3 regions of the Aliifodinibius sp. S!AR15-10 genome follow, and region 1 is predicted to be linked to each of the others. Evidence: riboswitches for the same ligand, from Rfam matches in the RefSeq annotation. Region 1 holds a riboswitch; each other region holds the start of a gene.

Region 1 (3,073 bases):
GTCTGGGAGGGTAGCGCAGGAATGAGCTCCCGCACTGGTGTCAAGGTGTACTCTCCTACTGTACAATCAGTAGTAGTTACTGATAGATTTCACCTCCTTTATCCATGAACTCTCCCGACTTTTCCTGCATCCCTTCCTCGCGTGCTTTCTTGGAGTCATCGATCTGGCGCTCCTCCGCATATTCTCTGACCTCCTGGGAAATTTTCATGGAGCAGAATTTGGGACCGCACATGGAACAGAAATGAGCTACTTTGGCCGCGTCATTGGGCAGGGTTTCGTCATGATACTCGCGGGCCCGGTGCGGATCCAGGCTGAGGTTAAACTGGTCGTTCCACCGGAACTCAAAGCGGGCCTTGGAGAGCGCGTTGTCGTGGGCCTGTGCCCCGGGATGTCCCTTGGCCAGGTCAGCTGCATGCGCGGCAAGCTTGTAGGATATCACACCCTCCCGCACGTCGTGCTTGTTGGGCAGCCCCAGGTGCTCCTTCGGCGTAACATAGCAGAGCATAGCCGTGCCGTACCACCCGATCATGGCCGCCCCAATCGCCGAGGTGATATGATCATACCCGGGCGCTATGTCTGTAGTGAGGGGACCCAGCGTATAGAATGGGGCTTCATGGCACCACTCCAACTGTTTCGCCATATTCTCCTTGATCATGTGCATAGGTACGTATCCCGGCCCTTCGTTCATCACCTGCACGTCATACTCCCAAGCGCGCTTGGTGAGGTCGCCCTGAACCTTCAATTCAGCAAACTGTGCTTCGTCGTTCGCATCGGCGATGGAGCCGGGACGCAGGCCGTCGCCGATAGAAAGTGAAATATCATAGGCAGCACAGATCTCACAGATCTCGTCCCAGTGGGTATAGAGAAAGTTTTCATCGTGATGCGCCAGGCACCATTTGGCCATAATGGACCCACCCCGCGATACGATGCCAGTTACCCGTTCCGCTGTCTTGGGAATAAATCGGAGCAGCACGCCGGCATGGATTGTCATATAGTCAACGCCCTGCTCGGCCTGTTCAATAATGGTATCCCGGAATATCGGCCAGTTGAGTTCCTCAGCTTTGCCATTCACCTTTTCAAGTGCCTGGTAAATAGGAACAGTACCCACCGGGACCGGGCTGTTGCGGATAATCCACTCCCGTGCTTCGTGGATGTTATCGCCCGTGGAGAGATCCATGATCGTATCGGCGCCCCATCTGGTCGCCCATACCAGCTTTTCCACTTCTTCGGCAATGGAGGAGGTCACGGCAGAATTCCCCATATTGGCATTAATCTTTACCAGGAAATTACGGCCGATGATCATCGGTTCCAGCTCCGGGTGATTGATATTGGATGGGATGATCGCCCGGCCTTTTGCCACTTCATCACGGACAAACTCCGGGGTGATGGTGTCGGGTATTTCAGCACCCATCGGCTGCCCCGGGTGCTGGTCCAGCAGGTCGCTGTCTTCCAGGGACTGGCGTTTCTGGTTCTCACGAATGGCGATGAACTCCATCTCGGGCGTAATGATCCCTTTCCGGGCATAGTGCATCTGGGTGACCCGCCGCCCATCTTTCGCCTTTCGCGGTTTGTGAGTATGCTTAAACTGCAGGTGAGGTAACTGGGGATCATCTCTCCGTTTGCGGGTGTATTCTGATGAAAACTGCTCCAGCTGCCGGGTATCGTCCCGTTCCTGAATCCACTGCTCCCGGATGCGCGGTATCCCTTTTCGGATATCAATGTCAGTCTGGGAATCGGTATACGGCCCGGATGTGTCATAAACATAGACGTCTGGGTTGGCTTCGGTACCGAACAGGGAGGAGGTTTCATCCTGTGAAATTTTGCGCATGGGAACCTTGATATCAACGCGGCTGCCCTGCACAAACACTTTTTCCGAGCCAGGCAGCGGCTGTTTCATGTCGCTGTCCAGTTCTGTGTTGCCAGGTGTGCCCGGATGGCTTCTATCTCCATCGGAATGGAGGCTCGTTGTTTTGCTGTGATCTTCTTTGGATTGGTGGTCTGAATCAGACATAGTGATCTCTTCCTTATAAGTTGCAGATATCAATTACAACGAAAGAGGGGAGACTTGAAGAATCCTGGTGAAACAGTGCTGTAACGTAAAAGATGTGTCACCGAAAGCTTCCTTCCGTCGGTACTAACCGAGTCAAGTTCCTGGAGTTTTTCTCAGCCTTATCGATCCCTGCACAAGGGAGGGACAAAGCACCCCCAGCTTTCGCTGGAACCAACATAACAAGGGAAGAGGTGGCGTGCAAGTTTTCAGTATTCTAAGATCTGCGAACTCTGTGTAATCAGCGGGTGAAACTTGCCTAATCGGTGGTTTATTCTTCCCCACCCGTAGATGATGCTGATGTCCTGGTTAAACAGCTACTAGCAGCGCCGTGCCATACATGATGGCGACTCCCAAGACAAAACCAGTAAGATTAGGAACGGTAAACCACGACTTGGAAGGAGCGTTTTTGGTGAGAAAGACTCCGACTTCCACAATAACCTGTAGGATAGCCCCCGCCCCGATGGCAAACAGGATAGCGCCCCAGTGCGGTGCGTATGAAAAAGCCCCGATAAGCGTTCCGGCTGCCGCAGGGAGGCCCGCCAAGAGCGTCAGATTGACGAATGTGCCGAAGCTGGTTTTCCTGCTCAACAGGGGCGCTGCTATACCGATACCCTCCGTCAGGTTGTGAAGGGTAAATCCCACCACGAGAAAAGAGCCCAGCGCCGCTTCACCCGAAGCCATAGCCGCCCCGACCGCCAGCCCTTCACCAAGGTTGTGGAGCCCGATACCGAAGGCCAGGTAGGTGGCCAGGGAAAGACCTTCCGGCGCCTGTCCACCCCGGCGACCAACAGCAAAAATGATTAAAAAGGCAATGCCCGTGGTCAGCCAGACGAGCAGGTTACCACTGAATACGCCGGCTGTCTGCTGTGATATTTCAAATCCCTCTTGCAGGGTGTCGATAAACAGGTACGCGAGGAGCCCGATTGTGAGTGTGAGCAGAAAGTTGAGCCCTTTAGATCCCAACGTTTTCAGGTAGGGGTAGAATAGCAATCCAAGGCCTACTGGTATTACCCCGATATAGAT
Region 2 (3,073 bases), on a different contig from region 1:
GGCGGTGGTAATCAGCGTGTGTATCCGTAAAGTAGTGCAGCACAGGAATCTGCCTGTTGTAAAAGCTGGTGTGGTCACTGGCCCCGGTGCCATCCGGAATGCTGTTTATGTTTAGAGAGTCCGTGTTCACATTTGCAATAATTTGTTCCCACGCTGTAGACGAGCCAGTGCCGAAGATAAGCAGTTTGTTGTCCTGCAGCCGACCCACCATATCCAGGTTGATCATAGCTTGAATTTGAATGAGCGGGACAAGGGAGTTTTCTACGAAATATTGAGAACCCAGCAGGCCGATCTCTTCACCGGAAAAAGCGGTGAAAACCAGGCTCTTTTGGGGAGGATGATTCGAAAAATACTGGGCAAGCTCCAATATGCCGGCCGTGCCGGAGGCATTATCATCGGCCCCGTTGTGGATCTGGTTTCGCCGCCGATTAGCCAGTGAGCCAAAGGTGCCCTCCCCCAGGTGATCGTAGTGTGCGCCAATTATGATATAGGTGTCGGGGTGTTCGCGGCCTTCAATCATTCCGACCACATTTCTTGACAGGCGAACATCTCCTGAATCCCGGGAGGAACTCGCCCCATGGGGATTCCTGACATTGTCCATATTGACAGTAAACGGTTGAAAGTAGGTGCCGCCGTTTCCAAGCGGTTGGAGGTCATACTTTTGGAAGAAGTCGGCGATATAATTAGCGGCAATAGCCTCTCCGCGGGTGCCAGTTTCGCGTCCACGCAGGGAGTCGCTGGCCAGAAACGTGATATGCGTTTTGATATCATTCGGTTCAATTTCTACAGAAAGCGGCTGCAGTGGGGAATCCTGCTGTTGGCCCTGGCAACAGGACAACAATATCGTTGAGCAGAAGACTGCTAAAAAGGTTGAGAACTGTTTCATTATGATATGTTTTATTGGTGCCTCTCAAAATCGGGAATCCATCTCAAAAGACGAAACCGTTTTGTTAATGAGTTAAGCTATCAAAGATCGATTTATAGTTATTTTGTACTTGTTTACTGCTTTTCAATTCTTTTTGATTTATTTTGTCTACACGTTATATTTGCGAATCAAAATTTGACACACTCACAATGGTTGGGGGTGCTTGCAATAGCGGGCTGAGATCATACCCTAAGAACCTGAACCGGCTAACACCGGCGGAGGGAAACCTGGAGTTCTTATACTTCAGCAATTCTTGCAAGTTTACCTCCTCCTCTTATAACTAAGTAAGACGGAGGATTTATGTTTAGATTCATTTCAAGCCTTTCAGGCACAATACTATTCCTGTTTTTAATCACCAGTACAGCACTAAGTCAAACGATATCCGGCACGGTACGGGATGCCCAGACGGACAAGCCGCTGGCCGGCGCCAATATTGTCCAGGTTGGCACGCAAAACGGTACCTCTGCCGATGAGAATGGGATCTTTCGATTGCAGTTGTCAGCTGATGGTTCCCGGGCGTTAACCGTCTCTTTTATCGGCTATAAAACGAAAACGGTGGAGATCGACCAAGTGGGGGAAGATCTTGAAATTAGCTTGGTGCCCCAGTCATTCATGAGCAACGAGGTGTTTGTACGCGCCCTGCGTGTTGACGAAGCTTCGCCTATGGCCTACGAGAACCTGGAACGGGAAGAGATCGAGAAAAAGAATCTCGGCCAGGATATCCCATCGCTCGTAGGTTCAACGCCTTCGGTGACAACGACGTCAGATGCCGGCGCGGGGATCGGCTATTCCGGGGTGCGGATTCGCGGGGTGGACCCGACCAGCATCAATGTGACAATCAACGGTATTCCGCTCAATGATGCGGAATCACACGGTGTATTCTGGGTGGATCTGCCGGATTTGGCCTCATCTGTTGAAAATATCCAGATCCAGCGCGGGGTTGGGACTTCCACCCACGGGGCCGGCGCTTTCGGTGCCACGATGAACATTCAGACTTCTGTCATGTCGGCCCAGCCCTATGGTGAGGTAAATACCGGGGTTGGATCGTTTAACACACGCAAGTACAACGTGCAGCTGGGATCCGGCCTGATGGAGAACGGCTGGCAGTTTGAAGGCCGGCTTTCCAAAATCGCCTCCGACGGCTACATCGACCGCGCTTCGTCAGATCTCAAGTCATTCTACCTGAGTGGTTCCAAAAGTACGGGTCGAAGCCTTCTCAAGGTGGATATCCTTTCAGGCGTGGAGGAGACCTATCAAGCATGGAATGGCGTGCCGAAACCGATCCTTGAGGGCAATGCCCAGGGCGTTGAAGATTATATAAACGGGTTGTTTGTGGGATCCGAACAAGCCGAGCATATGCGGGAAAACGTCGGGAATCGGCAATACAACGAATTCACTTACGACGACCAGACCGACAACTACCAGCAGGATCATTACCAGGCGCACTACTCCTACCAGCTTACCGACCGCTGGAACCTCAATACCTCGCTGCATTATACCTATGGTCGCGGTTATTACGAAGAATTCCGCAATAATGATGATCTGAGCGTGTATGGTATCGGGCCGATTGAAATCGGGAATACCACGATTACCAATAGCGACCTGGTGCGCCGACGCTGGCTGAACAACCATTTCTACGGTCTCGTATTTTCTTCGGAGTACCGCGTGCAAGACGAGTGGTCGGTGACCGTTGGGGGTGGATATAATGAGTATGACGGGGATCATTATGGAGAAGTGATTTGGGCCCGATATGCAGGCGACAGCAGCATTGAGGAGACCTATTACGACAATAACGGTTTCAAAACCGATTTCAACGTCTATGCCAAGAGTCAATACTTTTTCACTGATGCAATCAGTGGATACCTGGATCTGCAGTTGAGGGGTATCAGCTATAAATTCCTGGGCAAAGACACCCGTACCATTAGCGGGACACAACAGATTATCGATGTTCGCCAGAGTGATCGACTCAGTTTCTTTAATCCCAAAGCCGGCTTGGTATATCGTTTGGATGAGCGGCAGCGGGTCTACGCCTCATTCAGTGTGGCGAATCGTGAGCCCACACGAGACGAGTATGTGGATTCGACCCCGCAAAGCCGGCCCAGTCATGAATCCCTTTATGACTGGGAGTTCGGTTACCGTGGTTCGTTT
Region 3 (3,073 bases), on a different contig from region 1:
GCAAAATGGAGGAAGTCGTACATCTGCTTTGTGGAGTCGGACCGGATTCCGGCCAGCGATAACGCCCTGGAGAATTCGGCTAAATAGAGCGTATCCTGTTTTAGATAAAAAATAAATACATCTTCGGGTAGCGTGCCATTGGTCAGCTCCTTGATAAACGGGAGCTCAAGAATGGCATCATAAATATGTTCGATACTAGCCCAGAGTTCGTCGGTGAATTTCATTTATGAACTTTTTCAAATTATAAATTATGTGGCCATGTGCGACGCACTTCCGAAGTGCGTCGCACATAGTGTTTGTTTACTCCCACCACTGGTAGAAATGGTGCAGGGGACCGTGTCCGTTGCCAATGGAGTACTCGCTGCCTGACTCTATGGCCCCGGAGATATATTTTTTTGCGGATTGGACTGCCTCTGGTAATGGTTCACCTTTTGCTAGTCCTGCAGCAATAGCGGAGGACAATGTGCAACCGGTTCCGTGTGTGTTTTTTGTGTGAATTCGCTCAGCTTCATACCAATAGACATCCTTACCGTTCACATCCTTTTCCCCAAGCACCAGGCAGTCTATGCTTTTTTTATCACTAAAATGCCCGCCTTTCAGCAGCACTGAATCGGGCCCAAAATCAAGCAATTTACGGGCAGCCCCCTCCATCTGCGTCCGGTCGTCGATTTTAATATCCAGCAGTGTTTCCGCTTCCGGAAGGTTTGGAGTGATATTGGTACTAAGTGGGAAAAGCTGGGTCTTCAGGGTTTCAATCGCATCGTCCTGGATCAGTTTGGCCCCGCTTTTGGCCACCATTACGGGGTCCAGCACTACGTTTCCCACATTATGTGCAGCCAATCGGTCGGCAACGGCCTCCATAATTTCACTGTTGAACAGCATGCCGATTTTGACTGCGTCTACTCCGAGATCCTCAATAACGGTATCGATCTGCAGTGAGACGAAGTCAGGCGGCAGGGCGTGGATTCCGGTTACATCAGTAGTGTTCTGTGCCGTCAATGCTGCAAAAACAGACATTCCATAGCAACCCATGGCCGAAAAAGCTTTGAGGTCGGCCTGCACGCCGGCACCCCCACCGCTGTCGGATGTAGCGATCGTTAGCGCTCGGGCATATTGTTTTGATGGCTTACTCATAGGTCAAACAGCAGTGGATTTGATTATTTGCTGTTTACCGATAGAAGGGGAGAGTAATTCTGTCGTTTCCCTCCGCTGGTGCTAACCAGGTCAAGTGTTGAGGATGTTATCTCAGCCTTCCGAAATAATGGAAAGCACTCCTAACGACAAACAGCAGTCATTAAATGAACGAAATGATGTTACCTAAAAACTCAGGGCTTTGCAAGCTTTTGAAAAAGCGTAATTCGTAATGCGTAATGAGTAATTTTTTACTAGCTATTAAACGGAATAACGAGAACCTCACGCATCACTACGTGTCTTCCGGCATCTGGCTTTCTACAAGGGACTTAAACTGCTCATAGTTGCGAGGCAGCTGTTGCACCTGGATACCGTTGATAAAGAAACTTGGAGTAGAATTAACCCCCATGTTGACGCCTTCCTGTTTTTGCTCCATAACAGTTTTTTGCGTCTCACCGGAGTTCAGGTCGTTTTTGAACTGATCGAGGTCAAGTCCCAGTTCCTTGGCATACCCGACGAAAACTGACTGTGGGTTCCCCGAACTGGACCAGCTGTCTTGATTTTCGAATAACATATCGTGCATCGCCTTGAACTTTCCCTGGTTGCGGGCAGCCTCTGCAGCCCGGGCAGCTAATGCCGCAAACTGGTGGCTGTTCAGTGGGAAATAGCGGTATTCAACGGCAACTTTACTTCCCAGTTCTTGTTTCAATTTTTCAACAATGGGGTGGTAATATGCGCAAGCCGGACATTGATAATCGCTGAATTCAGTTATTACCACATCGGCTTTACTGCTGCTATTACTGCTTTGGGCATATGCTCCCATCACAGAAGCAGAAAGAATAACGATACTGAGTGAAAGAACTCGTAAAAATGTATGCATGGACCTGTATCTGGTGTTTAGATTCGTTAAAGCTTAATCATACTAAAATGCTTGGTCAACACTTTTTTCAAGATTTTAACAGCTTCTTGTATTTCCTGTTTCGTCGTCTCTTTACCTAACGAAACACGGATGAATTCTCGTACCTCCTGTTCATCGCGACCCAGTGCCACCATGCTGGACGCCGGTTTCTCGGAACCCACCGAGCATGCACTACCTGTTGAAATAGCCAATCCATGCCTGTTGCACTCAATCATGGCATACTGCCCCTCCATACCGTGGACCCGAAGTCCAATAATATTGGGAAGCCCTTCAGAGTCGCCCTCTATAGCAACATCAAATTCACTGTCGGCCATCAGTTTTATAAACTGGTTGCGCAGTTCTCGTTCGCGCTGCAGCTCTTCTTCCCGGATTTTAACAATATCGTTGGCAGCTGCCATAAACGCACCCACGCCGGGTACATTCACCGTTCCGGAAGCAAATCCTTTTTCCTGGGTGGTGCCGGGGATGACGGACTTCCAGCTCAGTGATGGATTGATGTAGGCAGCGCCCACCCCTTTGGGACCATAAATTTTGTGGGCTGAAATAGAGATCGCATCAAGGCCTGCTTTTTTTACATCCACCGGAATTTTGCCGAAAGTTTGCACGCAATCACTGTGAAAGAGGATCTCATGCTTATTCAGCAGCTCCCCAATCGTTCTCAAATCCTGTATGGTTCCGATTTCGGAGTTGCCGTGGTGCACCGATGCCAGGATCGTATCTCCCCGAATCATATTCTCAAGAGCATCCAGTTTGACCCGCCCTTTTTGATCCACCGGGATGTACTCCACTTCATATCCCTGCTCCTTCAGCATTGTGAATACATTTCGTACTGAGGAGTGTTCGCCGCGCGTTGTGAGCAGGTGACCTGAACCACTGGAATTGCCTTTAACGAGGGATTGAATCACCAATTCATTGGCATCACTGCCACCGGCGGTAAAATAGATCCCGCGAGATTCGGCATTGATTATGTTGCCAATGGTTTGCCGCGCCTGTTCCAGGATCTGCTGGGCGGTAGAGCCATAA

Evidence for each region. A riboswitch is a leader RNA that binds a small molecule or an ion and turns the genes downstream of it on or off. The one in region 1 is predicted to bind thiamine pyrophosphate.
Region 2: linked by a shared signal. The riboswitch ahead of NC796_RS17260 (TonB-dependent receptor) and the one ahead of thiC (phosphomethylpyrimidine synthase ThiC) in region 1 are both predicted to bind thiamine pyrophosphate.
Region 3: linked by a shared signal. The riboswitch ahead of thiD (bifunctional hydroxymethylpyrimidine kinase/phosphomethylpyrimidine kinase) and the one ahead of thiC (phosphomethylpyrimidine synthase ThiC) in region 1 are both predicted to bind thiamine pyrophosphate.

The regions. Positions count from the first base shown of each region.
Region 1 covers NZ_JAMQKA010000010.1:90,058-93,130, forward strand. The annotation lists gene thiC (phosphomethylpyrimidine synthase ThiC) at 77-1,897, opposite strand; TPP riboswitch at 2,104-2,217, opposite strand; gene NC796_RS08830 (ZIP family metal transporter) at 2,357-3,073, opposite strand, start outside.
Region 2 covers NZ_JAMQKA010000030.1:26,411-29,483, forward strand. The annotation lists gene NC796_RS17255 (M28 family peptidase) at 1-886, opposite strand, end outside; TPP riboswitch at 1,071-1,166, shown strand; gene NC796_RS17260 (TonB-dependent receptor) at 1,226-3,073, shown strand, end outside.
Region 3 covers NZ_JAMQKA010000048.1:19,151-22,223, reverse strand. The annotation lists gene tenA (thiaminase II) at 1-224, opposite strand, end outside; gene thiD (bifunctional hydroxymethylpyrimidine kinase/phosphomethylpyrimidine kinase) at 301-1,134, opposite strand; TPP riboswitch at 1,185-1,286, opposite strand; gene NC796_RS21325 (thioredoxin domain-containing protein) at 1,424-2,011, opposite strand; gene NC796_RS21320 (IscS subfamily cysteine desulfurase) at 2,038-3,073, opposite strand, start outside.